2 regions of the Faecalibacterium sp. An58 genome follow, and region 2 is predicted to be linked to the other one. Evidence: predicted binding sites of a transcription regulator. Region 2 holds the regulator's gene; the other holds the start of a gene.
The links. The regulator Rex, encoded in region 2, represses fermentation and respiration genes when NADH is low (regulators of the CRP and FNR family bind a similar motif). The targets are predictions, from matches to a motif close to ATTGTTAANNNNTTAACAAT.

Region 1: coaD (pantetheine-phosphate adenylyltransferase) is a predicted target of Rex. The motif match lies at 14,131-14,150, and genes of this name have one in related genera.

The regions. Positions count from the first base shown of each region.
Region 1 is NZ_NFHX01000009.1:58,437-74,442, forward strand. Features, by position in the region: gene priA (replication restart helicase PriA) at 1-314, opposite strand, end outside; gene gmk (guanylate kinase) at 363-935, opposite strand; gene B5G12_RS07745 (DUF370 domain-containing protein) at 938-1,210, opposite strand; gene B5G12_RS07750 (YicC/YloC family endoribonuclease) at 1,215-2,093, opposite strand; gene rpoD (RNA polymerase sigma factor RpoD) at 2,301-3,377, opposite strand; gene dnaG (DNA primase) at 3,432-5,210, opposite strand; gene B5G12_RS07765 (deoxyguanosinetriphosphate triphosphohydrolase) at 5,271-6,272, opposite strand; gene B5G12_RS07770 (IMPACT family protein) at 6,382-7,002, opposite strand; gene acrA (acryloyl-CoA reductase electron transfer subunit beta) at 7,183-8,277, opposite strand; gene acrB (acryloyl-CoA reductase electron transfer subunit gamma) at 8,297-9,091, opposite strand; gene B5G12_RS07785 (acyl-CoA dehydrogenase family protein) at 9,108-10,277, opposite strand; gene B5G12_RS07790 (3-hydroxyacyl-CoA dehydrogenase family protein) at 10,396-11,268, opposite strand; gene B5G12_RS07795 (enoyl-CoA hydratase-related protein) at 11,307-12,092, opposite strand; gene B5G12_RS07800 (acetyl-CoA C-acetyltransferase) at 12,180-13,367, opposite strand; gene coaD (pantetheine-phosphate adenylyltransferase) at 13,486-13,989, opposite strand; gene ptb (phosphate butyryltransferase) at 14,366-15,457, shown strand; gene buk (butyrate kinase) at 15,477-16,006, shown strand, end outside.
Region 2 is NZ_NFHX01000010.1:19,102-35,107, forward strand. Features, by position in the region: gene B5G12_RS07975 (acyl-CoA dehydratase activase) at 1-1,297, shown strand, start outside; gene B5G12_RS07980 (substrate-binding domain-containing protein) at 1,752-2,810, shown strand; gene B5G12_RS07985 (sugar ABC transporter ATP-binding protein) at 2,938-4,479, shown strand; gene B5G12_RS07990 (ABC transporter permease subunit) at 4,499-5,497, shown strand; gene B5G12_RS07995 (hypothetical protein) at 5,631-5,936, shown strand; gene B5G12_RS08000 (sodium-dependent transporter) at 6,017-7,375, opposite strand; gene B5G12_RS08005 (ClpP family protease) at 7,575-8,303, shown strand; gene B5G12_RS08010 (redox-sensing transcriptional repressor Rex) at 8,591-9,232, shown strand; gene B5G12_RS08015 (thymidine kinase) at 9,342-9,962, shown strand; gene B5G12_RS08020 (ABC transporter substrate-binding protein) at 10,363-11,721, shown strand; gene B5G12_RS08025 (carbohydrate ABC transporter permease) at 11,930-12,856, shown strand; gene B5G12_RS08030 (carbohydrate ABC transporter permease) at 12,874-13,725, shown strand; gene B5G12_RS08035 (helix-turn-helix domain-containing protein) at 13,814-14,626, opposite strand; gene B5G12_RS08040 (glycoside hydrolase family 28 protein) at 14,710-16,006, shown strand, end outside.

The sequences.
Region 1 (16,006 bases), on a different contig from region 2:
ATCACCGCCTTGACCGCCTCATACCAGGTGCAGAAGGTGCGCGCCTTCAAAAAGCGCACCAGCTCCAGCAGTTCCTCAGTGAGGCAGGCGGAGGCGGGCGCCACGTCAAAGATGTATTTCAGTTTGGCGCTCTCGGGCTCGGCGTCGCAGGCCAGCACCACCCCCATGCGGGAGCGGCTGCCGCGGCCGAAGGGCACCAGCACCATACTGCCCAGCCGCACCTGGTTTTGCTGGTCGGGCATGACCGCGTAGGTATACAGCTTATCAAAGTGAAAGGCCGCGTTGCTCACCGCAACACCCACCGTCTTCGGCATCCGTCCAGCTTCCTTTCTTTGTGGTATGTATCGCTTTTCCGGTCCCGCTCAGAGGGACAGCCCGGAGCGCCGGATCATCACATCGTACAGTTCCTCTGCGGCCCGTCCGATGTCATCGTTGACGATCTTCAGGTCGAACGCATCGGCGCAGCGCAGCTCCTCCTGCGCGATGGCCAGCCGCTGCCGGATGTTCGCCTCGCTGTCGGTGCCGCGGCCCCGCAGCCGGGCTTCCAGCGTATCAAAGGACGGGGGAAGCAAAAAGATGCTGGTGGACCCGGGGTAGAGCCGCTTGATGTTGGCCGCGCCGTGGATGTCGATGTTCAGCAGCGTCAGCTTGCCTGCGGCCATCCGCTTTTCCACCTCGGAGCGCAGGGTGCCGTAGTAGTTGCCATTGAAATGGTTGCTCTCCAGGATCTCCCCCTGTTCCAGCATCTGCAAAAACTGCTCTTTGGTGCGGTAATAGTAGTTGACCCCTTCCTTCTCCCCTTCGCGGGGGGCGCGGGTGGTGGCCGAGATGGTCTTTTCGATCTCGGGATGGGCCTGCCGCAGCCGGCTCATCACGCTGTCCTTGCCGACGCCCGACGGCCCCGACACTACAAACAAATATTTTTCGCCTTCCATGGTTATGCTTCCTCCTGTGGGGATTTGGGGTCGGGCTGGACCGGGCTCCCTGCGCGGCCCGCCACCGTCTCGGGCTGCAGAGCCGACAGGATCACATGATCCGAATCCATGATCAAGACCGCCCGGGTACTGCGCCCATAGGAAGCGTCGATCAGCCGGCCCTGCTCCCGCGCCTCTTTGACGATGCGCTTGATGGGAGCGGAATCCGGGCTGACCACCGCCACCAGCCGCTCGGCGCTGACCATATTCCCAAACCCAATGTTGATCAGTTTCATACCCTTACTCCAGATTCTGGATCTGCTCGCGGATCTTTTCGATCTCCGCCTTCATGTCCACCACCACCCGGGTGATGTCCAGGTCCTGGCACTTGGAACCGATGGTGTTGGCCTCCCGGTTCAGCTCCTGGGTGAGGAAATCCAGCTTGCGTCCCACAGGCTGGTCGCTGCCCAGGATCTCCCGATACTGGGCGATATGGCTGCGCAGGCGGACCGTCTCCTCATCCACGGCGGTCTTGTCCCCAAAGATGGCGGCCTCGGTCAGCACCCGGGCGTCGTCGATGGAGCGGTCCTCCAGGATGACCTTCAGACGCTCATACAGCCGCTGGGTGTACTTTTCCACCCGGCCGGCGCTCAGGCTCTCCACACGGTCCACACAGGCCTCCACCGTATCCAGACGGGCGGCGATGTCGGCCAGCATCTTGGCGCCCTCCACTCCCCGCATCTCCACAAAGCGCTGCAGGGCCAGAGCCGCCACATCCGATACATCGCTCCACAGCTGTTCCTCGTCCACCGGGGCCTGCCGGGCCACCAGCACATCGGGGAAACGGGCCAGCAGCCCTGCGGTGATGTCGTTCTTGACGCCGAGACTTTCGGACATATCCCGCAAGGCCTGCTGGTAGCTGCGGGCCAGTTCCATGTCCACGGCCACCGCCATGTCGGACGCCTCGGTGTTCTGGACCGTCAGGGTCAGCTCCACCTTGCCCCGGGCAATACGGCTGTTCAGCAGCGCCTTGAGGCGGCTGTCCAGGAAGGCGCAGTTCCGGGGTATCCGGGAGCTGTACTCAAAGTACCGGGCGTTGACGCTGCGCATTTCCACCGTGATCTCCCGCCCGCCGCACACCGCGCTGGCGCGGCCGTAGCCAGTCATGCTGTAAATCATAGTTCCTCTTCCCTTTTCATTCTTTCCAGATCATTTCTGTATATATATCCGCCTTTGGGTCACAGTAGCCCATGTTACGATACATATGGTATTATTTTACTATTCCGGCGGCCTTTTTGCAAGGGAAGCAGACAAAAAACCCTGCTTTCACACACAGTGTTCACCAAACAAAAAAGCCGCGGCTCTCCGGGCCGCGGCTTCAGCCGTTCATTCCTCAAGATAATCCCGCAGGCGCTTGGCCCGGCTGGGATGACGCAGTTTGCGCAGGGCTTTTGCTTCGATCTGGCGCACCCGCTCCCGGGTGACGTTGAACTCCTGGCCCAGCTCCTCCAGCGTGCGGGGGCGTCCATCCTCCAGCCCGAACCGCAAAGACAGCACCCGCTGCTCCCGGGGGGTCAGGCTGGCCAGCACCGACACCAGCTCCCGGTGCAGCATCTGGCGGCCTGCCTCATCCGCCGGCACGCCGGCCGTGTCGTCCTGGACAAAGTCCTCGATGTGGGCGTCCTCTTCCTCCCCCACCGGGGTCTCTAGGCTGACCGGTTCCTGGGACAGCTGCAGCAGCTGGCTGACCCGGTCCGGCTCGATGGACAGCCGCACGGCGATCTCGGCAGGGGTGGGTTCCCGGCCGTTCTGATGCAGCAGTTCCGAGGAGGTCTTTTTGACCCGGTTGATGCTCTCCACCAGATGCACCGGGATGCGGATGGTGCGTCCCTGGTCCGCAATGGCCCGGGTGATGGCCTGGCGGATCCACCAGGTGGCATAGGTGGAAAACTTGAACCCACGCTGCGGCTCGAATTTTTCCACCGCCTTCATCAGCCCCAGGTTCCCCTCCTGGATCAGATCCAGAAAGGGCAGGCCCCGCCCGGCATAGCGCTTGGCCACCGACACCACCAGACGCAGATTGGCCTCGCACAGGCGCTGCCTGGCCCCCGCGTCCCCTTGCTGGGCCGCCTGGGCCAGGGCCAGTTCCTCTTCCGGCTGCAGCAGGGGCACGGCGCCAATCTCTTTCAGGTACGCCTTGACCGGGTCGTCCAGCGTCACCCCCGAGGGGGACAGCTCCTTTTCCAGCGTGCCGATCTGGGCCTCGTCAAAGGGAGGCAGGTCAGGCTCCTCCCCCGCTTCGGGGGCCAGGGCCACCCCGCGGGCCTTGAGGGCCTCGTACAGCGCGTCCAGCCCCGACAGGTCAAAATCCTCCGCCTCCATGGCGCGGCTCAGCTGCTCGGGGGTCAGGGGCCGGCGGCGTGCCTTCCGCGCCAGGGAATCTGCTAGCTTTTCTGGGGACATCAAAAGAGGTCTCTCCTTTCAGTCAAGATGCAAAGCGCACAGGACAGGTGTGGTTCATTCCTCTTGTTCCGTCTGTCCGCCCCCCTTGCGCTGCCGGATCTGGGCGATGTAGTCGGTCAGCTCCTGGTCGCTCATGCCGCCGGCCTGGGCCGAGCGCGGCGCCCCCCGGGCGATCCGCTCCAGGTGCATCTCGATATCCTGGGGCGTGCAGCTCACATGACTGTATTCTGCCGCAGCGGCGCTCAGTTCATTCAGGGCCTTTTCCCCGATCTCCCCCGCTACGGCTCCCAGGCTCACCTCGCGGCCCTGCTCATAGCAGCGCAGGATGGCCTGGTAGCCCTCCCGCAGGTCCTCGTTGAGGATCCCTTCCGGCTTGAGAGCCGGGGCGATCTTTTTCAGGTACTCGGGCTGGCGCAGGGCCGCCGCCACCAGCCAGCGCTGGGAAGAGGCCGCCCCCAGCGCCCCGGGTCCGTTTTTGCCAAAGGGCAGTTTGATGGTATCCATCTCGCCCGAGTGCAGGATCTCCTTCTGCCGGGCCGAACGCCGCCGGGCGCCCTCCTTGCGGACGGCCAAGTCCAGCTGGGCCATCACCGCCGTCTTGGAAAGGTTGGTCTCCTCGGCCAGGCGGCCGGCGTACAGCTCCTTTTCGGTGGGGGTGGAGCCGTCCGCCAGGATGGACACCGCCTCCTGGATGTACTCCAGCCGCTGGGTATCCTGCTTGAGATCGTATTTGGACCGGGCCCGGGCCAGCCGGAATTCCAGCGCGTTGCCCGCCCCGTCCAGCAGCTGGCGGAACCGCTCCGGGCCAAACTTCTTGATGTACTCGTCGGGGTCCTTGGCGTTGGGGATGTTCAGCACCCCCACCTGCACGGGGCTGTTGCGGAACAGCTCCAGCGAGCGCAGGGTGGCCTTCTGGCCCGCCTCGTCCGAGTCATAGCTCAGGATCACCTCGTCGGCGTATTCGCTCAGCAGTTTGACCTGGTTTTGGGTCAGGGCGGTGCCGCAGGCGCACACCGCCGTATCGATGCCCGCCTGCTGCATACTGATCACGTCCATATACCCTTCGCACAGCACATACCGGCGGGAAGCGCTCTTTTTGGCGATCTGGAGGGCGAACACCGTATCCGACTTGTGGTACACCAGCGTCTCGGGACTGTTGACGTATTTGGGTTTGGAGTCATCCATCACCCGCCCGCCAAAGGCGATGACGTTGCCCCGCAGATCAAAGATGGGGGTGATCACCCGCCGCCAGAACAGGCAGTAGATCCGCCCCGCCTGACTGCGCTTGAACAGGCCGCTGGCGTCCATTTCGGCCTGGGTGTAGCCCTTGTCCCGCAGAAAGTGGTAGAGGGCCTGTCCATCGTTGGGGGCATACCCCAGCCCGAACCGGGAAATGGTGCGGTCATCCAGGCCGCGCCGCCGCCAGTAAGCCCTGGCCTGGGCGGCCTCGTCCACGCTGGAGTTGAGGCAGGCATGGAAAAACCGGGCCGCCTCCTTGTTCATCGAGAGGATGCGGCTGCGCATCCGGCCGGTGCCGTCGTCCTCCTCGGGTTCGGGCATACCGGCCCGGGCCGCCAGCAGTTTGACCGCCTCGGGGTATGTAAGGGAATTGATCTTTTTGACAAAGGTGATCACATCCCCGCCCGCCCCGCAGCCAAAGCAATAAAAGCTCTGGGTCTCGGGGTAGACATAAAAGGACGGCGTCTTTTCGTTGTGGAACGGGCACAGCCCGCCATACAGCCGGCCCTTGTGTTTGAGCTGGACATAGCTGCCCACCACGTCCACAATATCGCTGCGGCGCACCAGCTCTTCAACATATTCGTGTGGGATCATCCAAATAACTTCCTTGCTTGATGGTATTCTTCCGCAGTCCCGGGGCGCGGGCCGCTGCGGTCACAGGACGTGCCAACGCCGGGGCACATACAGCTCCTCAAAGGCGCGGATGGCAAACTCGTCGCTCATCCCGCTGATATAGTCGGTGACCGCCCGGTCGTCCCCTTCCTCCTGCGCGATCCGCTGATAGAGGGAGGACATCCGTTCGGGGTGGGCCATGTAGTATTCATACAGGGCCTCGATCACCTTTTCCACCTTCTGTTCCTCGCGTTTGGCCACCTTGTCCACGTAGACGGTGTCGTACATGAACGCCTTCAGCGCCCGGAACGCCTCGTCCTCCGCCGGGCCCGCCTGGATCGCAGGGGGCCGGGTGTGGACCAGGATGCTGTTGATCATGGCGGTGATCCGGGCCGACTTGGTCAGGCCCAGCACATCGGTGGCCTCTTTGGGCAGCAGGGCTGCATCCAGCACCCCCGCGCGCACCGCGTCCTCGATGTCGTGGTTGACGTAGGCGATCTGATCCGCCATCCGCACGATCCGGCCTTCCGGCGTAGCGGCCCAGGTGCCCTTGGTGTGGGTGACGATGCCGTTGCGCACCTCCCAGGTCAAATTGAGGCCCCGGCCGTCCTTCTCCAAACGGTCCACCACACGCAGGCTCTGCTCATAGTGCTTGAACCCGCCGGGGCACAGGCCGTTCAGCGCGCGCTCTCCCGCATGGCCGAAGGGGGTGTGCCCCAGGTCATGAGCCAGGGCCACCGCTTCGGTGAGGTCCTCATTGAGGCGGAGGGCCCGGGCAATGGTGCGGGCGATCTGGGACACCTCCAGGGTGTGGGTCAGGCGGGTGCGGTACAAGTCCCCCTCGGGCGAGAGAAAGACCTGGGTCTTTTGCTTGAGGCGCCGGAAGGCCTTGCAGTGGATGATCCGGTCCCGGTCCCGCTGATAGACCGGGCGGATGGGGTCCTCCGGCTCGGGACGGGCACGGCCATGGCTCCGGTCCGAAAAACTGGCCCAGTCCGCCAGGGTCAGATGCTCGATCTCTTGGGTGCGCAGGCGTACATCCATCGGCTATACCTCACTTTCAACATCACGGCACAAGGTCCGCCGGCAGTATTCTACCACAGCGGGCGTGTCACAAGGGGTAGAATGATGGGGGGTGGAAAAATTTTCCAGTTCAAATGGGTCCGTAGAAAGGCTGGGATACCTCCACCCTGCCCTGGCCGCGGGTCAGCTCCCGCAGCTGGTCCAGCAGAGGGGCCTGGGTACCCGCCCGCATCTGCCACTGCAAGGCCACCCGGTCGGTAAAGACGGGATCTGCGAGTTTCCCTCCCGCCGCCTCCACCAACAGCGCCGTCCGCTCATAGAGAGGGTACTCCACCGTCATGGACAGCCGCACCACCGGCTGCACTGTGACCTGGTCGGCCGCTTCCAGTGCCCGGGATGCCGCGGTGGTGTAAGCCCGCACCAGGCCCCCGGTGCCCAGCAGGATGCCCCCGAAATACCGGGTCACCACCACGATCAGGTCGGTCAGGCCGCTGTGGCCGATCACCTCCAGCACCGGGGTGCCCGCAGTCTTGGCGGGCTCGCCGTCATCGGAATAGCGCTCCCGGTTGCCCGCACGCAGCTTATATGCATAGACATTGTGCCGGGCTGTCCGGTTGGCCGCACGGATCTGCTCCAAAAAGGCCACCGCCTGCTCCTCGCTTTCCACATGGGCTGCCGCCGCCAGGAAGCGGCTTTTCTTCTCCTCATATTCCCCGGCGGCCTGCCCCCGGATGGTGCGGTATTCTTCCAAGGCCCTGTCCTCCCTTACTTTATTCAAGTATAGTATAACATAAAACAGCGTTTGCGCAAGGGTGCAGCCCGCCCGGCAAAAAGCCCTGGCCTGGCCCCCAAAACAAAAACGGGCGCCCCGCCCGGAAGGCGGAGCGCTCGTTGGAACGCATGGAGATGCAGTTTTTACTGTAAAGCCGTCTTACTTGGCAGCCTTGGCAGCCTCGATGGCCTTGACCAGTTCAGGCACGACCTTGAACAGATCGCCCACGATGCCGTAATCTGCAACGCCGAAGATGGGAGCAGACTCGTTCTTGTTGACGGCAATGATGGTCTCGGAGTCCTGCATACCAGCCACGTGCTGGATGGCGCCCGAGATGCCCAGAGCCACATAGATCTTGGGGTGGACGGTCTTGCCGGTCTGGCCCACCTGGTGGTCGGCGGTCATCCAGCCTGCATCGGTGACGGCACGGGAAGCGCCCACAACGCCGCCGCCCAGAGCCTGGGCCAGCTGCTCGGCCAGGGCGATGCCCTTCTCGACATCCTTGGAGATGCCGCGGCCCACCGAGACGATCACGTCTGCGCCGATCAGGTCCACCAGCTTGGTGGCGGCCTTCTCCACGCTCAGGACCTCGGTCTTGATATCCTCAGCCGTCAGGGAGAAGGCGGGCTTGACGATCTGGCAGGCATCTGCCTTGGCCTGATCGAAGGGAGCCTTCTTCATAACGCCGGGACGGACGGTGGACATCTGGGGACGGAACCGGGGGCAGATGATGGTAGCCATCAGGTGGCCGCCGAATGCCGGACGGGTCATCTTCAGGTTGCGGTCCTCATAGTCGAACTTCTGCTTGGACAGATCGATGGTGGAGCTCTCAGCCAGGAAGTCCACATACTTCTTGGTGTCGATGTCCAGATGGGTGGCGTCGGCGGTCAGGCCGGTGTGCAGGCGGGCTGCACAGCGGGGGCCCAGGTCACGGCCAATGTTGGTGGCGCCGATCAGCAGCACCTCCGGCTTGTACTCGTTGACCATATCGCAGACCACCTTGGCGTAGGCGTCGGTGGTGTAATCCTTCAGCAGGGGGCTCTCGCAGACCATGACCTTGTCTGCGCCGTAGCCGCCCAGTTCCTTGGCGATGGACTCCACATGGTCGCCCAGCAGCAGGCCGGTGACCTCGCAGCCCAGCTCGTCGGCCAGCTTGCGGGCCTCGCTCACCAGCTCGAAGTCGGTGGACATCAGTGCGCCCTGCCGCTGCTCGCAGAAGACCCACACGCCCTTGTATTCGTTAAAATCAGCCATTGTAATCCTGCTCCTTTCGTCAGATCAGATGCTTGCTGGCGAGGACAGACGCAAGCTGGGCAGCCACGTCGTCGCCGGTGAGCATGGTGCCTGCACCCTTCTGGGGAGGAGTGAAGGACTTGAAGACGTTGGTGGGCGAGCCCTTCAGGCCGATGGTGTCCACCTCGATCAGGGGATCATCTTTCAGCGCCTCGTAGTCGAAGACTTCCATCGGCTTGTCGTAGCAGGTGAAGATGCCGTTGATGCTCATGTAGCGGGGCTGGTTGAGCTCCTTGATGCAGGTGATCAGGCAGGGGGTCTTGACCCGGATCATCATGTAGCCGTCTTCCAGCATACGCTTGACCACCAGGCTGTCGCCGTCCTTCTGGATGTCGGCGGCATAGGTGACCTGGGGCAGGTGCAGCTTCTCGGCGATCTGGGGGCCCACCTGGGCGGTATCGCCGTCGATGGCCTGACGGCCGCAGAAGACGATATCCTCAGGGCCGACGCCGATCTTGTTGACGGCGGCGGCAATGATCTGGCTGGTGGCGAAGGTATCCGAACCGCCGAACTCACGGCCCGAGATCAGCACGGCACGGTCAGCGCCGCGGGCCAGCAGCTCGCGCAGCATCCCTTCGGCCGGCGGGGGGCCCATGGTCACCACGACCACTTCGCAGCCGGTGGCGTCCTTCAGCTGGAGGGCGGCCTCCAGGGCGTTCAGGTCATCGGGGTTGGTGATGGTTGCCATAGAGGCACGGTCGAGGGTCCCGTCCGGCTTGACTGCCACTTTGCCGGAAGTGTCGGGAACCTGCTTGACACAAACAATTGCTTTCATCGTAACATTGCCCTCCTTACTTCAGCATCGCGCCCGAGATGACCATCATCTGCACTTCGCTGGTGCCCTCGTAGATCTCGGTGATCTTGGCGTCGCGCATCATCCGCTCGATCGGATAATCGCGGGTGTAGCCATAGCCGCCGAAGAGCTGCAGGCAGCGGCGGGTCACATCGCTGGCGGTGCGGGCTGCGATCAGCTTGGCCTCGGCAGCCTCCACGCTGTAACGGGTCTTCTGGCCGTTCATGACGTCCTGCTTCTTGAGCGCGGCGGCGTACACCAGGTACTTGGCTGCGTCCACGCGGGCCTTCATCTCAGCCAGCTCGAACTGGGTGTTCTGGAACTGTGCGATGCTGCGGCCAAACTGCTTGCGCTCCTTGACATAGGCGACCGTCTCATCGAGGGCGCCCTCTGCAATGCCCAGGGCCTGGGCGGCGATGCCGATACGGCCGCCGTCCAGAGTGGCCATGGCCAGCTGGAAGCCGCGGCCCTTGACGCCCAGCAGGCGGTCCTTGGGAATCAGGCAGTCTTCCATGATCAGCTCACAGGTAGAGGAGCCGCGGATGCCCATCTTCTCCTCGGGCTTGCCGACCTTGAAACCGGGGTCGGTGCGCTCGACGATGAAGGCGGAGATCTCTTTGGTCTTGCGGCCGCGCTTGTCCAGCACGGTACCAGTAACGGCAATGATGATGAACACATCGGCAAAGCCGGCGTTGGTGATGAAGATCTTGGAGCCGTTCAGCAGCCAGCCGTCCTCACGCTCCACGGCGTAGGTCTGCTGGCCCTGGGCATCGGTGCCGGCGCCGGGCTCGGTCAGGCCGAAAGCGCCCAGCCACTCGCCGCTGCACAGCTTGGGCAGGTACTTTGCCTTCTGCTCGGGGGTGCCGTTCTCATAGATAGGGGCCGCGCACAGCGAGGTGTGGGCCGACAGGATAACGCCTGTGGTACCGCAGACCTTGCTCATTTCCTCCACGGCCATGACATAGCTCAGCACGTCGCCGCCTGCGCCGCCCACAGAGGTCGGGAAGTAAATGCCCATCATACCGAGCTTGCTCATCTTCTCGACGGTCTCTTTGGGGAAGTATTCTTCTGCATCCACCTGCTTTGCCAGGGGCTTGACTTCGTTCTCAGCGAACTCGCGGTACATCTTCTGCGCCATGAGCTGCTGCTTGGACAGAGTAAAATCCATCACTGCTTCCTCCCTTGGAAATGTATTGTTGATCGGGCGGGGGCAAAACCGCTCCCCGCAGGCTTTTTGGTTCTGCAGGGAACGTTCTTTCACGCCCGGTTACCCTTGCGGTACGGTGTTACAGCTTGTCCACAGGGGTCTTGGTGCGGTCTGCGTTGTAGACATAGAAGCCCTTGCCGGTCTTGCAGCCCAGGTTGCCGCCGCGCACCATCTTGCGCAGCAGGGGGCAGGCGCGGTACTTCGAATCGCCGGTCTCCTTGTACAGCACGTCCATGATGGCCAGGCAGATGTCCAGGCCCACGAAGTCGCCCAGCTCCAGGGGACCCATGGGGTGGTTGGCGCCCAGCTTCATGGCGGTGTCGATGCCCTCGATGTCAGAGACGCCCTCCATCTTGATGAAGGCAGCCTCGTTGATCATGGGGATCAGGATGCGGTTGACCACGAAGCCGGCAGCCTCGTTGACCTGCACCGGCTGCTTGCCGATGGCCACCGAGATCTCCTTGATCTTCTCCACCACGTCGGCGGGGGTGTTGCCGCCGGCGATGACCTCGATCAGCTTCATGCGGTCGGCGGGGTTGAAGAAGTGCATACCCACCAGCGGGCGGCTCAGGCCCTTGCCGATCTCGGTGATGGACAGGGAGGAAGTGTTGGAAGCAAAGATGCACTCGGGCTTGCAGATCTTGTCCAGCTGGGAGAAGGTATCCTGCTTGACCTTCATGTCCTCAAAGGCAGCCTCCACGATCAGGTCGCAGTCAGCACACAGATCTTCCTTGATGCCCGGGGTGATGGCATCGCAGATCTCGTCGGCCTTGGCCTTGGTCATCTTGCCCTTGGCCACCAGACGGTCATAGCCCTTGACGATCTTGGCCTTGCCGTTGTCCGCCCACTCCTGCTTGATGTCACACAGAACGACGGTGTTGCCGCCCACCTGTGCAAATGCCTTTGCGATGCCCTGGCCCATGGTGCCAGCGCCGATGACGCCGATTTTCATAGCAATTTCTCCTTTTTCATTTATCCTGTCTTAAAACATCAGTTGTTGGTGAAAACAGCCTTGGGTTTCGGTTTCTCACGGGAGAGGAAGCAAGCCATGCCCTCTCTCTGGTCGTGGGTCTCGAAGCAGTCGCCAAACAGCTTCTCCTCCACTTCCACGGCCTTCTCGATGGGCAGCGAGATGCCCTCGTTCATGGCCTTCTTGCAGTTGCGCACCGCGATGGGCGCGTTTTTGGCGATCTTGCCGGCCAGCTTGAGCGCGTTCTCCATCAGCTCGGCCTGGGGATACACCGCGTTGACCAGACCGATGCGCAGAGCCTCGTCGGCCTTGATGTTCAAAGCCGAGTAGACCAGCTGCTTGGCCATGCCCAGGCCCACCAGGCGGGCCAGACGCTGGGTGCCGCCAAAGCCCGGGGTGATGCCCAGGCCCACTTCGGGCTGGCCGAAGACGGCGTTGTCCGAGCAGATGCGGATATCGCAGCTCATGGCCAGCTCATTGCCGCCGCCCAGCGCAAAACCGTTGACTGCGGCGATGACGGGGATGGGGAACTGCTCGATCATCAGGAAGATGTCGTTGCCCAGCTTGCCGAAGGCCTCGCCTTCTGCCTTGGTCATAGTGCTCATCGAGCCGATGTCCGCGCCGGCCACAAAGCTCTTGTCCCCTTCTCCGGTCAGCACGATGCAGCGGATGGTATCCTGGTCCACGGCCTCAAAGGCGGCCTTCAGGTCGGCCAGGACTTCGGGGTTCAGCGCGTTCAGCGCCTTGGGGCGGTCGATGGTGATGATCTCCACCGCGCCCTGCACTTCAGTTTTCACAAAAGCCATTTTTGTCGTTTCCTTTCAGACTATCGGGCCGGGGCGGCGCAGGAGCCTGCGTCCCCCGCCCGGATCGGATCTTTTTCGCAGACAGGCTCAGTCCATCTCGACGATGGTGGCGCAGCCCATGCCGCCGCCGATGCACAGGGTGGCCAGGCCCTTCTTGGCGCCGCGATGCTTCATGGCGTACAGCAGGGTGACCAGGATGCGGGCGCCGGAAGCGCCGACGGGGTGACCCAGAGCGATGGCGCCGCCGTTGACGTTGACCTTGCTCATGTCGAACTCCAGGTCGTGCGCCACAGCCAGGGACTGGGAAGCGAACGCCTCGTTGGCCTCGATCAGATCCATGTCAGCCACGGTCAGGCCGGTCTTGGCCATCACCTTGCGGGTAGCGGCCACAGGGCCGACGCCCATGATGGAGGGGTCCACGCCGCCCAGAGCGCCTGCAACCCAGGTAGCCATCGGGGTGATGCCCAGCTCCTTGGCCTTGTCCTCGCTCATGAGGACCAGAGCGGCCGCGCCGTCGTTGATGGCGGAAGCGTTGCCGGCGGTGACCTTGCCGTCCTTCTTGAAGGCGGGCTTGAGCTTGGCCAGCACATCGGGCGTGCTCAGGCGGGGGCCTTCGTCGGTATCGAAGATGATGTCGCCCTTCTTGTTCTTGATGACCACGGGGACGATCTCGTCCTTGAAGGCGCCGTTCTTGATGGCCTCAGAAGCCTTCAGCTGGCTGTTGTAAGCGAAGTTGTCCAGATCCTCACGGCTCAGGTTCCACTGGTCAGCCACGTTCTCGGCGGTGATGCCCATGTGGTAGTTGTTGAACGCATCCCACAGCGCATCGTTGACCATGGTGTCCACCAGCTCGCTCTTGCCCATGGGGTAGCCCATGCGGTAGCCGTAGCGGCCCTTCATCATGGCAAAGGGAGCCATATCCATGTTCTCGGTGCCGCCGGCCACGACGATGTCGGCATCGCCGGCCTCGATCATCCGTGCCGCGTTGTTGACGCACTCCAGGCCGGAGCCGCACACCACGTTCAGGGTGACAGCGGGGGTCTCCACAGGCAGGCCTGCCTTGATCGAAGCCTGACGTGCCACGTTCTGGCCCAGACCAGCCTGGATGACGCAGCCCATATACACCTGATCGACCTGCTCGGGCTTGATGCCGGCGCGGTTGATGGCCTCCTTGATGACGATGGCGCCCAGCTCGGCGGCGGGCACATTGGACAGGGTGCCGCCAAACTTACCGATGGCGGTGCGGCATGCAGATGCAATGACGATCTTTTTCATGTTTGTTTGCCTCCTGTTATGGTTGATTGTGTGGAAGGACGGATTTGCTGCGAATAAAACCTTCTATCAAAAACCCTTTGGGATGCGCCCTCAGGGGCTTTTGCATGGATGTGCCCTTTTATAAGGACGGGCCGGCTGTGCGCAGAGCGCTGTATTTCTCGTGCACGGCCTTCTCCACATTGGGGGTGACGAACTGGCTGATGTCGCTGCCGTAGCGGGCCGCTTCCTTGACCACGGTGGAGGACAGATAGCTCCACTTGATGCTGGTGGCCAGGAACACCGTCTCGATGCTGGGCATCAGGGCGTGGTTGGTCTGGGCCAGCTGGATCTCGTTTTCAAAGTCGGTGACGGCCCGCAGCCCCCGCACCATCACGGTGGCGTGGCATTTTTTTGCGAAATCCACCGTCAGTCCGTCAAAGCTCTGTACGGTGACGTTGGGCAGGTCCTTGCAGCACTCGGTCAGCAGCGCCACCCTTTCCTCAATGGTGAACAGCGGCCGCTTGGCGCTGTTGATCAGCACCGCCACGATCAGCTGGTCGTGGATGTTGGCCGCCCGGTGGATGATATCCAGATGCCCCCGTGTGACCGGGTCGAACGAGCCGGGATAAATGGCGATGGCCATGGAAACTGCCTCCCTGTTTTGCGCACGGGCCTGCCATACAGCGGCCCTGCGTTCCGTGTCAAACGGCCCCTGTCGTTATTTTTCTAACGACCCGTGGGCCAAGGCGGCGTCCCTCGCCTCCTGACACCCATAGTAAAGCACATTGTCAAAAGTTTATCAAGTAGTTTTGTGCAGATTTTCTGTTTTCATGCCCCAAACAATTTAAAACAATCTCTCATCTTTTTGTAGATTTTGCCAAGAGAGGGCATGACAGCGTCATTTTTGCGTTTTTCTATTGATTCTCGACTTCGTTAATGCTATAACTATCAGCGTAAGGGGCCCAAAAAGAGGCCTTTGGCTTCCCTTTTCCAGCCTGGCCCGATTGTACCAGCAGGATGTGTTCAACCGATGTGCAGAATATGTACAGCTTTTGAATCCCTGTGCAGCAGGGCCCATCCATCCCAAAAGGACGCGCCGGCGCGTCCACTTGACCCGGGGGTCATACCGTGTTATTATTTTAACAACGGGGCGTGTCCCCTCTTTTTATGCAGTGGAAATGAAAACGAGGTGCAGTACCATGAATTTCGAGGATCTGATCGCAAGAGTAAAGACCTGCGGCAAGCAGAAGCTGGCCGTGGCAGCCGCCGAAGACGACGCCGTCCTGGAGGCTGTGGACGCGGCCCGCAAGCAGGGCATCGCAGACGCCATTCTGGTAGGCGATGAGGCCGCCATCCGCAAGATCGCCGCCCAGCTGGACATCGACCTGTCCGGCTATGAGATCATCAACGAGCCCGACAAGGTCAAGGCATCCCTGACCGCGGTCAAGCTGGCCCATGACGGCGTGGCCAATATGTACATGAAGGGCCTGCTGGACACCAAGACCTTTTTGAAGAGCGTCCTGGACAAGGAAGTGGGCCTGCGCACCGGCAATACCCTGTCCCATGTGGCGGTGTTTGAAGTCAAGGGGATCGAGCAGCTGCTGTTCCTGACCGACGTGGCCTTTGTGACCTACCCCACCCTGGAGGACAAGGTGCACATCATTGAGAACACGGTGGCCGTGGCCCATGCCTGCGGCGTGGAGTGCCCCAAGGTGGCTCCCCTGGCCGCTGTGGAAGTGGTCAACCCCAAGATGCCCTGCACCGTGGACGCAGACGAGCTGCGCAAGATGAACGCCGAGGGCAAGATCACCGGCTGTGTGGTGGATGGTCCCCTGTCGATGGACATCGCCATCGACCCCGAGGCCGCCAGACACAAGGGCGCCCAGGACCGCCCGGCCGCCGGCTGCGCCGACATCCTGCTGTTCCCCGACATCCAGGCCGGCAACCTGGTCTACAAGACCCTGGTACACACCGCTGAGTGCAAGAACGGCTGCATCCTGACCGGCACCCGCGTGCCCGCCATCCTGACCAGCCGGTCGGATTCTTTCCAGACCAAGGTCAACTCCATCGCCCTGGCCGCCGTCGTGGCCGCCAACCTGAAGGCTGAGTAAACAAAAAGGAGAAGAGAGTATGTCGATCAAAACGCTGGTCATCAACCCCGGCTCCACCTCCACCAAGGTGGGTGTGTTCGAGGACGAAACGCTGCTGTTCGAGGAGACCCTGCGCCACCCCACCGAGGAAATCGCCAAATACGCAAGCGTCATCGATCAGAAGGACTTCCGCAAGGAGATCATTCTGGACTTTTTGAAGGAAAAGAACTGCGACCCCCACAGCCTGGATGTGATCGTGGGCCGGGGCGGCCTGCTCAAGCCCATCCCCGGCGGCACCTACGCCGTCAGCGATGCGCTGCTGGCCGACCTGAAGAAGGGCGTGCAGGGCCAGCACGCCTCCAACCTGGGCGGCATCCTGGCCCGGGAGATCGGGGACAAGCTGGGCGTGCCCAGCTACATCGTGGACCCGGTGGTGGTGGATGAGCTGACCGATAAGGCCCGCCTGTCCGGTATGCCCGAGCTGCCCCGCCGCTCCATCTTCCATGCCCTGAACCAGAAGGCCGTGGCCCGCCGCTATGCCAAGGAGCACGACGCCCGCTATGAGGACCT
Region 2 (16,006 bases):
GATGTCGGCGGCCTTTGCGGCCCAGCGCCTTCGGGCAGTGCCCCTGGCCGTGGGCCGGGAGGAGGCCATCCGCCTGGGCAAGCAGTACGTCCACAACGACATCTGCTTCCCCGCCCAGATCGTCATTGGCGAGACCCTGGCCGCCCTGCGCAGCGGGCAGTACGACAACAGCGAAGTGGCGGTGGCTATGGCCAAGTACATCGGCGACTGCCGCCTGACCCATTACAGCGCCCTGCTGCGCAAGGCCCTGGATGACGCGGGCTATGCCGACGTGCCCATCCTGACCAACGACGACAAGGACAGCCACAATATGCACCCCGGCTTCAAGATGAACCTGGTATCCTCGGTCAACCTGGCCTTCTCCCTCCCCATGATCGACGTGATGGAGGAGCTGCTGCGGAAGATCCGTCCCTATGAAAAGGTCCCCGGCGCCGCCGACCGGGCCTTTGAGGCCGGGATGGACGCCATTGTGGACGGGATGACCCGCCGCGGCATCCCCGGCCTGAAAAAGGGCTTCGAACAGGCCATCCGGCTGATGAAAGAAGTGGAGTACGACCGCAGCCGGCCCCGCCCCACCGTCCTGATCGTGGGCGAGTACCTGCTCAACTTCCACCCCGGAGCCAACCACGACATCGAAAAATACCTGGAATCCAACGGCTTCGAGATCATCGAGGCCCGCATGACCGACGTCATCCGCAAGACCTATTTCTATATGGATTCCCAGATCAAAGAGTACCGCATCTCCAAGCCCCTGGGTGAAAAGCTGTGGTACCGCACCGCCGACGAGGTGTTCAACGCGGCCCACGCCCTGACCGATTCCATCGCCAAGCAGCATCCGCTGTACCATGGGGCTGCCCGGATGCAGGACATCGTGCGGGCCAGCGACCCCATCATCCACCACACCTTCGACGCGGGCGAAGGGGTGCTGATCCCCGCCGAGATCCTCCACCACGCCAAAGAGGGCTGCCGCAACTTCATCATCCTCCAGCCCTTTGGCTGCCTGCCCAACCATGTGGTGGGCCGCGGCGTGGCCAAGCGCCTCAAGGAGATGTATCCCGACGCCCAGATCCTGCCCCTGGACTACGATCCCGACGTCAGCTTTGCCAACCTGGAAAACCGGCTGCAAATGCTGATCATGACCGAAAAGGCCCGCAGCCAGTCCGCCGCCCGGAACGACAGGCCCGGCAGCGCCACCCCGCCGGCCCCCACTCTGGCCCCCCGGGAGCAGCAGGAAAAACCTGCCGCCCGCCAGCGCCGGGGCGGACGGACCGCCGCCGTAGTGCCGGCACAATCTTAACCCCTAAAGGCAGCGCATGGAGTTTTCCATGCGCTGTTTTTGTTGCGCGGGCGGCAGGCGGGAGCAGCACGAAACTTTAGCAATTTACCTCAGTTTGTTAAAAACAACAATACTCCATGCGAATAGCGCAAAACCACATGGCTGTTCCCTGTGTGAAATCCCGCTTGTTTTCCAGACAAGCAGGCTGGCGGGCCGCCGGAGAAGATCGTTCCAAAGCGAAACTTTTGTACATATGATGCTTGTACATGCAATTTTGTGCCGTTTATGGTAAAAAGTACAAGCTTACCTTGTTTTTGTTGTACAACCGGCACAAAACTTTTAATATAACCTTGTCTGTTTTTACTATTGCACACAGTTTCAGACCAAATGTATAATAGATTCAGTACAGGGCTTGTCCCTTAGCGTGTGGGGGGCCTGCCCGAAACGAGTGTATTTGATGAAGGAGAATGCTATTATGAAAATGATTTCTCGCCGCGACTTTCTGAAGGCATCTGCCGTTGTCGGCGCGACTGCTGCCCTGACAGCCTGCGGCGGCGGTGATTCCAGCTCCGTTGCTTCCACCGCGACTTCTGTTGCTTCCTCTGCTGCTTCCACGGCTCCCTCGGCCGCCGCAGCTTCCGGCAGCGCCGACATCGGCGTGTGCATCTATCAGTTCGCCGACAACTTCATGACCCTGTACCGTGCAGACCTGGAGGAGTATCTGGGCGAGCTGGGCTACAGCGTCACCATCATGGACGGCAAGAACGACCAGAATACCCAGACCGAGCAGATCAGCACCTTCCTGCAGCAGGGCGTGGACGTCCTGATCATCAACCCGGTGCAGACCACCTCGGCCCAGACCATCGTGGACACCATCTCGCCCTCCAACACCCCCATCGTCTTCATCAACCGCGAGCCCGACAAGAGCGTGCTGGACAGCTATCCCGACAAGTGCTGCTACGTGGGCGCTGACGCCCGCCAGTCCGGCACCTACCAGGGCGAGCTGATCCTCGCCACCGATACCGAGGGCGATATCAACGGCGACGGCACCATTACTTACATCATGTGCAAGGGCGACCCCGAGAACATCGACGCCCAGTACCGCACCGAGTACTCCATCAAGGCTCTGGAAGACGCCGGCAAGACCGTCAACTGCCTGTACGAGTACCTGGACAACTGGGACCAGACCCTGGCCCAGCAGGACGTGGCCAACGCTCTGGCACAGTACGGCGACCAGATCGAAGTGGTCTTCTGCAACAACGACGCCATGGCTCTGGGCGCTCTGCAGTCCATCGAGCAGGCCGGCCGCACCGTGGGCACCGACATCTACCTGGTGGGTGTTGACGCTCTGGCAGAGGCCGTGCAGGCTGTCATCGACGGCCGCATGACCGGTACCGTCCTGAACGACGATGTGGGCCAGGCTACCGCCGCCACCGAGGCCACCCGTATGTATGTGGAAGGCGAGCCCGTGGAGCAGTACTACTGGGTCGACTACGTCAAGGTCACCACGGAGAACGCCGCAGAGTATCTCTGATGAGCGTGCCGTCTGAACGGAACCGCTGATAAGGAATGGGAGGTGCGTGCGTGGAAGCGGCTGCTTCTCGCGCACGCCCTCTTTGTTGTGTGTTGTGTTATTTTAGCAGAAAAGGAGGCTCTACGGAATGGCAGAGTACCGTCTGGTCATGCGAGACGTCGTCAAGGTCTTCCCCGGCGTCAAAGCTCTGGACCATGCCCGGCTTGAGCTCCGCCCCGGCTCGGTCATGGCCCTGATGGGCGAGAACGGCGCCGGCAAGTCCACCCTGATGAAATGTATGTTCGGCATTTACAAGATGGACGAAGGCGAGATCGAGTACGAAGGGCAGAAGGTCACCATCCCCACCCCGCTGGACGCACTGAACCGGGGCATCGCCATGGTGCACCAGGAATTGCAGCCCATCCCGGCCCGCACCGTTGCAGAGAATATCTGGCTGGGCCGTTATCCCACCAAACGCTTCGGGCCCATCGTCACGGTGGACCACCCCAAAATGTACAAGGACACCGAGGAGCTGCTGAAAAAGCTCAAGCTGGACATCAATCCCCGGGCCAAGCTTGGCAGCCTGAGCATCGCGCAGATGCAGATGGTGGAGATCGCCAAGGCGGTCTCGGCCAACTGCAAGGTCCTGATCCTGGACGAGCCCACCTCCTCTTTGACCTCCAATGAGGTGGAATCCCTGTTCCGCATCATGCGGGAGCTCAAGAGCCAGGGCGTGGCGCTGGTGTACATCAGCCACAAGATGGACGAGATCAAGGTGATCGCGGACGAAGTAACCATCATGCGCGACGGCCAGTACATCGGCAAGTGGGACGTGTCCACCATCACCAAAGAGGAGATCATCGCCAAGATGGTGGGCCGCGAACTTTCCAACCAGTATCCCCCGCTGGAGAACCACCCCTCCAGCGACGTGGTCCTCAAGGTGGAGGACTTCACCTCCATCCATCCCCGTAGTTTCCGCCACTGCAACTTTGAGCTGCACAAGGGCGAGATCCTGGGCGTGGCCGGCCTGGTGGGCGCACAGCGCACCGAGCTGATGGAAGGCATCTTCGGCCTGCGCGCCCATTCGGCGGGCAAAGTCTGGATCAAAGGCCAGGAAGTGCACATCAAGCAGCCCCGGGACGCCATCGCCAAGAGCCTGGCCCTGCTGACCGAGGACCGCCGCGCCACCGGCATCATGGGCGTGCTCAGCGTTGCCGACAATATCTCCATCGCCTCCCTGGACGACCTGCGCAAAGGCCCCATCATGCTGGACAACAAGAAGATCCTGGATCTGGTGCAGTCCAACAAGGAAAAAATGGCCATCAAGGTGCCCAGCCCCAAGACCCAGATCAAGAGCCTGTCGGGCGGCAACCAGCAGAAGGTCCTGATCGCCCGGTGGCTGGCCAACAACCCCGACATCCTGATCCTGGACGAGCCCACCCGCGGCATCGACGTCGGCGCCAAGTATGAGATCTACTGCATCATTGCCGAACTGGCCAAAGCCGGCAAGAGCATCATCATGATCTCCTCCGAAATGAGCGAGATCATCGGTATGTCCAACCGGGTGATGGTCATGTGCGACGGCCGCATCACCGGCTTCATCGACGGCAAGGACGCCACCCAGGAGAACATCATGGCCCTGGCCACTCAGTTTGAGACCGCACCCGAAAAGGCTGCGGCCAATCAGTGAATAAGGAGGCAGTCTAATCGTGGAAGCTACCAAGAAATCCACCGGCCAGATCTTTAAAAGCTGGCTGGGCAACAATGCTATCATCGTGCTGATGGTGCTGGTCTCCCTCATCGTCGGCATCATCCACCCCAACTTCTTCGGCATGACCAACATCATCAACCTGCTGAAGAACGTGTCCATCCGCTACATCATCGCCCTGGGCATTTCCGGCTGCCTGATCACCACCGGCAACGACCTGTCTGCCGGCCGTCTGGCTGGTTTTGCGGCCTGCCTGGCCTGCATCTTCGCCCAGACCTCCGACGCGCCCAACAAGTTCTATCCCGGCCTGCCCACCCTGCCCACCCCCGTGGTGTTCCTGCTGGTGGTGGCCATCTGCGCGGTGGTCGGCCTGTGCAACGGCCTGGTGGTCTCTTACCTGCGGGTGCAGCCCTTCATCGCTACCCTGGGCATGCAGCAGGTGGTCTACGGCATCTGCCTGGTCTACACCGGCGGTACCCCCATCGGCTCTCTGAACCGTGACTTCACCTCCCTGGCATCCGATACCATCCTGTTCATCCCCGTTCTGATCTGGATCGCCATCATCGTGGCTGTCTGCTTCTGGTTCCTGTACAACAAGACCCGCCACGGCAAGTACATGTACGCCATCGGCGGCAACGAGGCAGCCGCTGAGGTGGCCGGCGTCAACGTGGCCGCCACCAAGATCCGCATCTATGTGCTGGCTTCCTGCATGTTCGGTCTGGCCGGCTGCCTGCTGGCTGCCAAGTCCGGCGGCGCATCGGTCAACACCGCCCAGAGCTATGAGCTGGACGCCATCGCGGCTGCCACCATCGGCGGCGTTTCCACCACCGGCGGCGTGGGCACCGTGCCCGGCATCCTGGTGGGCGTGCTGGTCTTCGAGCTGATGAAGGTGGCTCTGCAGTTCATGAACGTGAACTCCTCCTACACCTACATCGTCCAGGGCCTTGTCATCATCCTGGCTGTGGCCATCGATATCCGCAAGTACCTGGCCAAGAAGTGATCCCCGCGCTTTTCAAACGCATCCTCTATGGGGCTGCCGGCACGCCGGCGGCCCTTTTTTTTGCAGCCCGGACGGTTGCGTTTTGCGCCGGGAGGATTTATACTTACAATATCTGCAAAAGGAGGGAACTGCCATGCCTGAACACGACGAGCGCACCCAGGAACAGCGGGAGGCAGACCTGGCCGCACGGGAGGCGGCGCTGGCTGCCCGGGAAGCCGAGCTGGAGGCCCGGGAGGCCCAGGCCGCCCATACCGACGAAGGAAAACACAGCCTGCTGAACAACGGCGACCCCCATTTCAAGAACTCCAAGGAGAAGATCTACGACCACTTCCCCCTCAGCGTCCACCAAATGGATATCCTGATCGGGGTGCTGGTGGCTCTGATCGTTCTGTTCGTCTTTCTGGGGGTCAACCAGATCAGCTTTTTCGGGCTGTTCTGAGCTGCGCACAGGTACAAAAAGACCCGTCCGGACGGTGTGTCCGGGCGGGTCTCGTTGGTTTCGTTCCGTTTTATCGCTGCTCAGATCAGGCCCTGCACCAGGATGATGATGATCAGGATGGGCAGAACGAACTGCAGATACCGCTTGAACCAGCGGGACTTGGGCAGCTTGATGCCCTCGCCGGTGTTGGCCTCGGCGTAGTACTTGTCGTAGCCCCATCCCCACTTGGACACGCAGAACAGCAGGAAGATCAGCGAGCCGATGGGCAGCAGCAGGTTGCTGACCAGGAAGTCCTCGGTATCCAGCACATTCTTGCCGCCCAGGAAGGTCAGGCCGCTCCAGATGTTGTAGCCCAGCACACAGGGGACGCTGGCCACCAGCACAAAGATCAGGTTGATGCCGCAGGATTTCTTGCGGCTCCAGCCAAAGTTATCACAGCAGATGGCCAGCAGGTTCTCGAACACCGCAATGACGGTGGTGAAGCTGGCGAAGAACATGAACACAAAGAACAGGCTGCCCCACAGCCGGCCTGCGGGCATATCCACAAACACCTCGGTCAGGGTGATGAAGATCAGCGAGGGCCCCTGGTCGGGCTGGACGCCGTAGGCAAAGCAGGCCGGGAAGATGATCATGCCGCTCATGAGGGCCACAAAGGTGTCCAGCACGCAGATGCGGATGGCCTCGCCGGGCAGGGTGTGATCCCGCTTCATGTAGCTGCCGAAGATCTCCATAGCGGCAATGCCCAGGCTGAGGGTGAAGAAGGACTGGTTCATGGCGTTCATGGCCACGTTGCCGATGCCCACCTGGGCGGCGCGCTCGACGCTGGGCAGCAGGTAGAACTGGACGCCTGCGCCCGAGCCGGGCAGCAGCACGCTGTTCACCGCCAGGATGACGATGAGGGCCAGCAGGGCGATCATCATCCACTTGCTGATCCGCTCCAGGCCGTTCTGCAGCCCGAAGCTGACCACCGCAAAGCCGGCGACCACCACCAGCACCATGCAGATGCCCATTTCCGCGGGGTTGGCCAGCATGGTGTTGAACACGTCCGAAGCGGCGCCGCTCTCCATCCCCACCAGCTGCCCGGAGGCAAACTTGACGAAGTAGTCCAGCATCCAGCCGGCCACGGTGGTGTAGTACATCATCAGCAAGTAGCAGCCTGCCATGCAGAACCAGCCGTGGATGTGCCACTTGCTGCCGGCAGGCTCCAGGGCCTTATAGCCCTGCACCGCGCTCTTGCCGCTGGCGCGGCCCACGGCCAGCTCCATGGTCAAAACGGGCACGCCCATGATGATCAGGAACATCAGGTAGAACAGGACGAACAGGCCGCCGCCGTTCTGCCCGGCCAGGAACGGGAACCGCCACACGTTCCCGATGCCGATGGCACAGCCGGCGCTGACCAGGATGAATCCCAGCCGCGAGCCAAAGGTTTCACGTTTCATGATTTTCCTCTTTTCTTTCTGTAATTTTTGAGCGAAAAGTCGCTCCTCTATTGTATCTGTATCACGGGCCGGATGCAAGAGGGAAAGTCAACATTTTGAACTTTTTGTTACAAAATCGGGGCAAGGCAGGGCCTTTTTCCCCTCTGGCATATCCGGCGGCGGTTCCGGGCATCCTGAACAAAAAGGAGGCCCGCATCGTATGAGCAAAAAGAAGAATCCAAATCCCCAGGCTTCCGCGGGGGAAGCCGAGGCCGCAGCCGTCAGCGCCGACACCGACCGCCGCGCCTTTGAGCAGAGCCAGCTGGAGGAGCTGGGCGCCCTCAACCTGACCAAAGGCGCCCACACCATCCATTGTCTCACCGTCATCGGGCAGGTGGAAGGTCATGTGGAGGCCCCCCAGGGCCAAAAGACCACCAAGTACGAGCACGTCATCCCCCAGCTGGTGGCCGTGCAGGAAGATCCCGCCATCGAGGGGCTGCTGGTACTGCTGAACACGGTGGGTGGCGATGTGGAGGCCGGGCTGGCCCTGGCCGAGCTGATCGCCAGCATCTCCAAGCCCAGCGCCACCCTGGTGCTGGGAGGCGGGCATTCCATCGGCATCCCTCTGGCGGTCAGCGCCCGACGCAGTTTCATCGTCCCTACCGCCACCATGACCGTACACCCGGTGCGCCATTCGGGGATGATCCTCGGGGTGCCCCAGACCATGCGCTGGTTTGAGCAGATGCAGGAGCGGATCACCGGTTTTGTGGCAGGCCACAGCCGGATGAGCGCCGACCGCTTCAACCAGCTGATGCTCCACACCGGTGAGCTGGTGATGGACATGGGCACCGTGCTGGACGGCCGCCGCGCCGTGGAGGAGGGCCTGATCGACCAGCTGGGCGGCTTGTCCGAGGCCATGCGCTGGCTGTACCGGCAGATCGAAAGCTGACCCGTCCCCTGCTTTGCAAGGAATTTCCGGCCCGCGGCTGCGGGCGGAAAGGGGTTCCCCTGGAGCGTGTCGTTTTCGGCACGCTGCTCCCCCCTGCTTCGTGCAGGGGCTTTTTTGCGCCCGGATGCGCCGGACAAAAATGAAATTTCCTCAAAAACATTGACAAGGGTTTGACATTCTCTCCAAATGCTGTATACTAGTAATTAGACAATGTGGCCATTCCTGGCATCCACTTTCCGGTAAAGATATCCAAAATTCCGGGCAAACTGCAAGAGGGGGGTCTTGCCATGCATCCGTCCGTCAAGGCATCGGTGCCGGTCATCCGGCGTCTGCCCAAGTATTACCGCTATCTGCGCGCGCTGAAGGACTCGGGGATCACCAGCATTTCCTCCCGGGAACTGGCCGCCCAGATGGGCACCACCGCATCCCAGGTCCGGCAGGACTTCAACTGCATCGGCGACGTCAACGGCCGGCAGGGCATCGGCTATTCGGTGGACAATCTCCTGACCATCCTGGAGGGCCTTTTGTTCGGCGACGGCCAGCGCCTGTCCACCATCCTGATCGGCTGCGGCCGGCTGGGCAAGGCAGTCAGCAGCTTCATCGCCAACAACAACAACGGTTTCACCCTCATAGCCGCCTTTGATGTGGAGTCCGCCCTGATCGGCCAGAGCATCAGCGGCATCCCCATCCGCCACATCGACGATCTGGAGTCCTTCTGCGCCCAGCACAACCCCCATGTGGCGGTTCTGTGCGTGCCCCGCAGCGGGGCCCAGCAGATCAGCGGACGGCTGGTGGAACTGGGCATCAAGGGCTTTTGGAACTTTTCCCACTACGACCTGTCCGTCCCCTACCCCGACGCGGTGGTGGAGAACGTCCACCTGGGGGACAGCCTGATGAGCCTGGGCTACCGTCTGCGCAACCAGGACTGAAGCGTTGACGCACATTCCATACATCCCGGGCGGGGCGCGGTTTTCTGCGCCCCGCATTCGGCGTACGGCCCGGTGCATCCGGGCTTTTGCATTGCAAGAAAGGCACGGTATGGCTAAACTTTATTTCCGTTATGGCGCCATGAACAGCGGCAAGAGCACCGCCCTGATGCAGGTGGCGCACAACTACGAAGAACAGGGGATGCGGGTGCTGATCCTCAAGCCCCAGGTGGACTCCAAGGGCGGGGGCGAACTGGTCAGCCGGCTGGGCGTGCGGCGCAAGGCCGACCTGCTCATCCAGCCCCAGGACGATATCTTTGCCGCCGTGGAAGCCGACCGCGCCTCCCACGACCGGCCCCTGGCCTGCGTGCTCTGCGACGAGAGCCAGTTCTTTACCCCGGCCCAGGCCGAGCAGCTGTTCATGGTCACGGTGGACCTGGGGGTCCCGGTGATCTGCTACGGCCTGCGCAGCGATTTCTCCCTCAAGGGCTTCCCCGGCTCCACCCGGCTGATGGAGCTGGCCCACACCATCGAGGAGATGAAGACCATCTGCACCTGCGGGCGCAAAGCCATCTGCAACGCACGCAAGGTGGCAGGCCAGTTCGTCTTTGAGGGGGAGCAGGTGGCCATCGACATGGAAAACGACGTCCAGTACGTCAGTATGTGTCCCCAGTGCTATTTCCGCGAAAGACGTGCATTTTATGCGCGCCGCCGCGCCGGGCAGGATGCCTGACGGCGTCCCGCGCCCACCCGCACAAATTTTGCTGATATCTCATTTTGCGCCGCAGTACGTTGCTGCGGCGTTTTCTTATCCTTGGCGCCGGGATGGACCGGGGTGCGCCTCTCCCAAAATCGTTAATATATCAGCAATTTCAAAATGATTCTCCCCTCTTTTCCAGCAAATCTGTACAAAAGCACGTTGTATGCAAGTTGCACAACTTTTCAGCGCAAGTTTGGATATTTCAACAAGGCCGTTCCGAAGGGGTCTGAAAACACAGCAAGATATGCGCGTTTTTGCGCGTATAACCACAATTTGCGTCTTTCTCTCGGCGCGGTTTTTTGCTATCACATTTGTATACAAGGGGCCAGGGCGTCCCTGATCAGTTTTGTGTTTTTATTTAGGAGGAGAAACAATGAGCAACGCAATTTCCCGTCGTGACTTCCTGAAGGTCACCGGCGCTGTTGGCGCAGCCGGTCTGCTGGCTGCCTGCGGCGGCGGCAGCAGTTCCTCTACTGCTTCTACCGCTGCTTCCGTGGCCGCTCCCGCCGAGGGCGACGTCAGCCTGACCATCAGCTGGTGGGGCGGCGAGTCCCGCCACAACGCCTATCAGGAAGCCATCGCCGCTTTCTCTGAGGAGCACACCAACATCACCGTCAATCCCACCTTTGCCGCATGGTCCGACTGGGAAGACACCATGTCCACCAAGTTTGGCGTGGCCGAGGATGTCTGCCAGATCAACTGGAACTGGCTGTACAACTACTCCGCCAACGCCCAGACCTTCATCGACCTGAACACCGTGTCCGACTACATCGACTTCTCCCAGTGGGAGGAAGGTCCTCTGGGCGCCTGCTATGTGGCCAACTCCCAGCAGGCCGTGCCTGTCTCGATGACCGGCCGTATCTTCTACTGGAACATGACCAGCTTCAACAAGGCCGGCATCACCGAGTATCCCAAGACCCTGGACGAGCTGTACGCCGCAGGCGAGGCCTTCCAGAACAACCTGGGCGAGGACTACTATCCCCTGCACCTGGGCGGCTACGACCGTATGATCGCCATGGTCTTCTATCTGGAGTCCATCTACGGCAAGGATTGGGCCGATCCCACCACCTCCACCCTGAACTACACCCGCGATGAGATCATCGAGGGCCTGGACTTCATCAAGAGCCTGGTGGACCGCCATGTCATCATGCCCCTGCCCACCTACTACGGCAACAACGGCTCCACCGCCGCCAGCCAGTCCAACGAGTGGATCACCGGCCAGCTGGCAGGTATCTTTGAGTGGGACTCCGGCGCTCTGAAGTATCTGGAGGGCCTGGACACCGAGAACCGCGACGGCTTCACCGTGGGCGACGAGATCAAGTACGGCGAGTACAACGGCGGCTTCACCAAGGTCTCGATGGCTCTGGCCATTACCAAGACCTGCCAGCATCCCGCCGAGGCTGCCATGCTGATCAACTTCCTGCTGAACGAGGAAGCAGGCGCCTCCATCATGGGCTCCGAGTGCGGCATCCCCGCTTCCGCTTCCGGCCTGGCTGCCGCTGAGGCCGCCGGCACCGTCAACGAGCTGACCGCCGAGGCCAACAGCAAGGTCATTGCCTCCTGCGCCTTCCAGCTGGATCCCCTGTTCGAGAATGACACCCTGAAGGCAGACGGCACCGGCGTCTACCAGGAAGTGTTCGATACCATGGATTACGATGGCGTCGGCGGCGCTGACGTCGTGGACATCCTGCTGGATGGCATGGAGGGCGTTGGCTACACCATCAACGCCTGATCCAGGATCGATTGAGGCTCCTTTTGTAAGAAAATCGGCCCTGCTGTCATGGATCAAAACGGGGGGCGCCTGTTCCCTTTGAACCGGGTGCCCCTCTTTTTCAGGCAGAAAAAGAGCTTTTTGCTTGGTATTCATACCGTTTGTTGATAAATTCACAGCAGTTCGCCGGTGTTTGTATCCGATCACACCTAAAAGGAGGAATCCCCTGATGAAAGCAAACCATGCGCCTGCGGTCGGGCGCACACCGTTTCAGAAGTGGTGCGACAAATACCAGGGCCTGTTCTATCTGATCCCCTGGATCATCGGCTTCATCGTCTTCAAGGCGATCCCCTTCGGCCAGTCGCTGTTCTACAGCTTCACCGACATGAACTTCTTCTCGGGCATCTCCGAGTACGGCCTGATGAACTACATCGACGCCTTTACCACCAACCGTATCACCAAGGCGCTGATCACTACCTTCCAGTACTCCTTCATCACCGTGCCCCTGAAGCTGATCTTCGCGCTGTTCATCGCCTACATCCTGAACTTCAACATCAAGTTCGTCAACGCGTTCCGTACGGCCTACTACATCCCCTCCATCCTGGGCGGCTCTGTGGCCATCGCCGTGCTGTGGCGCGCGGTCTTCCGCGATGACGGCCTGATCAACACTATCATCAAGATGGTCACCTTCGGCCACTTCGAGGGTCCCTCCTGGCTGTCGGATCCGGGCTACGCGCTGTGGGTCATCTGCATCCTGCGTATCTGGCAGTTCGGCTCGGCCATGGTGCTGTTCCTGGCCGCTCTGAAGGGCGTGCCCGCCGACCTGTACGAGGCCGCCACCATCGACGGCGCAGGCAAGTGGCGTCAGTTCTTCTCCATCACCGTTCCCATGATCACCCCCATCATCTTCTACAACCTGGTCACTCAGATCTGCCAGGCATTCCAGGAGTTCAACGGCCCCTACATCATCACCAACGGCGGCCCCCGCAACGCGACGACCCTGATCTCCCTGCTGGTTTACCAGTACGCCTTCCAGCAGAACGAGATGGGCATGGCTTCGGCCCTGGCCTGGATCATGTTCGTCATCGTCTGCGTGCTGACGGTCATCGCATTCACCAGCCAGAAGAAGTGGGTCTACTACTCGGATGAAAGGTAAGGTGTAAACGTATGGGAATGAAAGCTGCGCATCGCGTCGCTACCTTCTTTAAATACTTTGTCCTGATCCTGGTGGGCTTTATCATGATCTATCCTCTGCTGTGGATGGTCAGCGCTACCTTCAAGGACAACAGCGAGATCTTCGCAGGCATCAGCCTGTGGATCAAGAACCCCACCCTGGACGGCTACCGCAACGCGCTGAACGACTTCGGCGGCTCCATCAACATCCTGGAGGCCATGGTCAATACATACAGCTACGTGATCCCCAAGGTCATCTGCACGGTGGTCTCCTCCTGCATCGCGGCCTACGGCTTCGGCCGGTTCGACTTCCCCGGGCGCAAGCTGATGTTCAGCATCATGCTGGCTACTCTGTTCCTGCCCCAGGTCGTTCTGAACGTGCCCCAGTTCCTGCTGTACAACAGCTTCGGCTGGATCAACAGCCCCTTCTACCTGGCCATCTGGGTGCACACCGCCTTTGCGACTGAGACCTACTTCGTCTACCAGCTGATCCAGTTCATGCGCAACGTCCCCCGCGACCTGGACGAAGCTGCCGCCATCGACGGCTGCTCCTCCTTCCAGACGCTGTACAAGGTCATCGTCCCCATGCTGGCCCCGGCGCTGGTCTCCTGCGCTCTGTTCCAGTTCATGTGGAGCTGCAACGACTTCATGGGCCCGCTGCTCTACGTTTCCACCCCCGCCAAGTACCCCATGTCCCTGTTCGTCAAGCTGTCGATGGACGGTGATACCGGCTTCCAGTGGAACCGCATCCTGGCCCTGTCCCTGATCTCCATCCTGCCGCAGCTGATCGTCTTCTTCTGTGCACAGGATCAGTTCGTCGAGGGTATCTCCGCCGGCGCAGTCAAGGGCTAAGCCCCCTGCCCCGGAGCCCGCGATGGCTCACGGAAAAACAGATCCCCTGTGCCGCCCTTTGGCACAGGGGATTCTTTGTGAAAGGCTGTCAGCTTTTGCCGCCCCGGTGGACGGCCCGGTACTGCACCGGGCTGACCCCCACCTGCTCCCGGAACACCCGCCGGAAGTGGGCGGTGGTCGAAAAGCCGGTCTCCTCGGCCACCGCGCTGATCCGCAGATCGGTGGTCTCCAGCAGATGGCGGGCCGCCTCGATCCGGCGCACATTGATGAAGTCCACGATGGACTGTCCGGTCACCCGGCGGAACAGGCGGCTGAGATAATAGGGCGACAGGTAGAACCGGGCCGCTACCCCGCCCAGGGTCAGCTTCTGGTTGTAGTTGGCGATGAGATAGGCGCAGATCTTGTCCACCGTCTCATTCCGCGGCTGGGATCCGCCGCCGCTCTGGGCATCGGCCTGCCGGTTGATATAATGGATCAGCAGCGACAGGTACAGCCGGTAGGGGCAGTCGGCATTCTCCCAGTCGTCGGCCAGGAGTTCCAGCAGGGTGTTGATCTGCTTGCACCAGGCCGCCTCTCCCATCAGCACCAGCGGGGGCTTGCCGGAGCCGAACAGCCGCCCTTTCTGGGCTTCGCTGAGCATCTCCAGGGGGAACCGGCAGCCCAGCAGCACGGCCCGGCCGCCGGCCGGCTCAAAGACGCAGTCGGTCCGGCCCAGCACCATCACGGCGCCGGGTCCGGCCCCCAGGCCGCTGTCCATGCCCTGGCCCCAGTGCAGGATGCCGCTGCCCTCCAGCAGCATATACAGCCCTCCTTCCCCGCTGCCCGCCCGGAGCAGACAGACCGGGCCGGCCAGACGCAGCCGCTGCACCTGCATCCCGGCACTGTCGGATTCTCTTTTCATGGCTGTTCCCCCTTTCTTTCCATATTTTTACCATCATAGCACACTTTGCCCACCCGAAACAATAGCGAGAGGATGATTTTTTTATGAAACTGACCTTGATCCGCGCCATGACCCGCAGCGCCGTCTTTGAGCTGGAAAACGGCCTGTGCTTCCGCCCGGCGGAGCCTTTCACCGTCCTTTTGGACGGCAAAGAGGTCTATGACGCCTGCAACACCAACGTCTTTTCGGTCTATTCCCTCCAGCCCGCCCATCCCTACACCCTGACCGTGCGCGCCGGCGGCGAGACGCTCACCGCCAGCTTCGTCACCCGGGAGGAGAGCTTTTTTGTGGACGCCTCCCGCTACGGACTGGTGGGGGACGGCGTCACCGACAACACCGCCAAGCTGCAGGCCGCCCTGTCCACCTGCCCGCCGGGCGGCACCGTCTACCTGCCCGCCGGCCGCTACCGCACCGCCAGCCTGTTCCTCAAGAGCCACACCACCCTGTATCTGGAGCAGGGCGCGGTGATCCTGGGCGACAACGACCGCACCCACTATCCCATCCTGCCCGGTGTGATCGGCAGCCACAACGAGGTGGATGAGTACTATCTGACCGGTTGGGAGGGCAACCCCCTGGACAGCCTGGCCAGCCTCATCAACATCACCCAGGCCGAGGATGTGACCATCACCGGCCAGGGCGAGATCGACGCCGACGCCCAGCATGGGGACTGGTGGCAGGACGTGAAGAAAAAGAAGATCGCCTGGCGGCCCCGCACCGTCTCGATCACCGACAGCCGCTATGTGGTGCTGCACGGGGTGACGGTCAAGAACAGCTACTCCTGGACCATCCACCCCATGTTCTCCACCGGGCTGGACCTGCTGGACTTCAAGATCCGCAACCCCTACGACGCTCCCAACACCGACGGCATCGACCCCGAGAGCTGCGTCAACACCCGGATCATCGGGGCGGACATCCATGTGGGGGATGACTGCATCGCCATGAAGGCCAGCAAGGTGTTCCTGGGGATGCGGCTGAAAAAGAGCTGCAAGAACACCGTCATCCGCAACTGCCTGCTGGACAAGGGCCACGGCGGCATCGTCATCGGCAGCGAGATGTCGGGCGGCGTCAAGGACATGGTGGTCACCCAGTGCCTGATGGACCACACCGACCGTGGCCTGCGGGTCAAGACCCGCCGGGGCCGGGGCAAGACCGCCGTCATCGACGGACTGGTGTTCCACAATGTGGAGATGCGGGGGGTCAAAGCGCCCTTCGTCATCAATATGTTCTACTTCTGCGACCCCGACGGCCACAGCGACTACGTCCAGTGCCGCCAGGCCATGCCGGTGGACGACTTCACCCCCCGGCTGGGCAGCCTGACCATGGAGGATATCGTGGCCACCG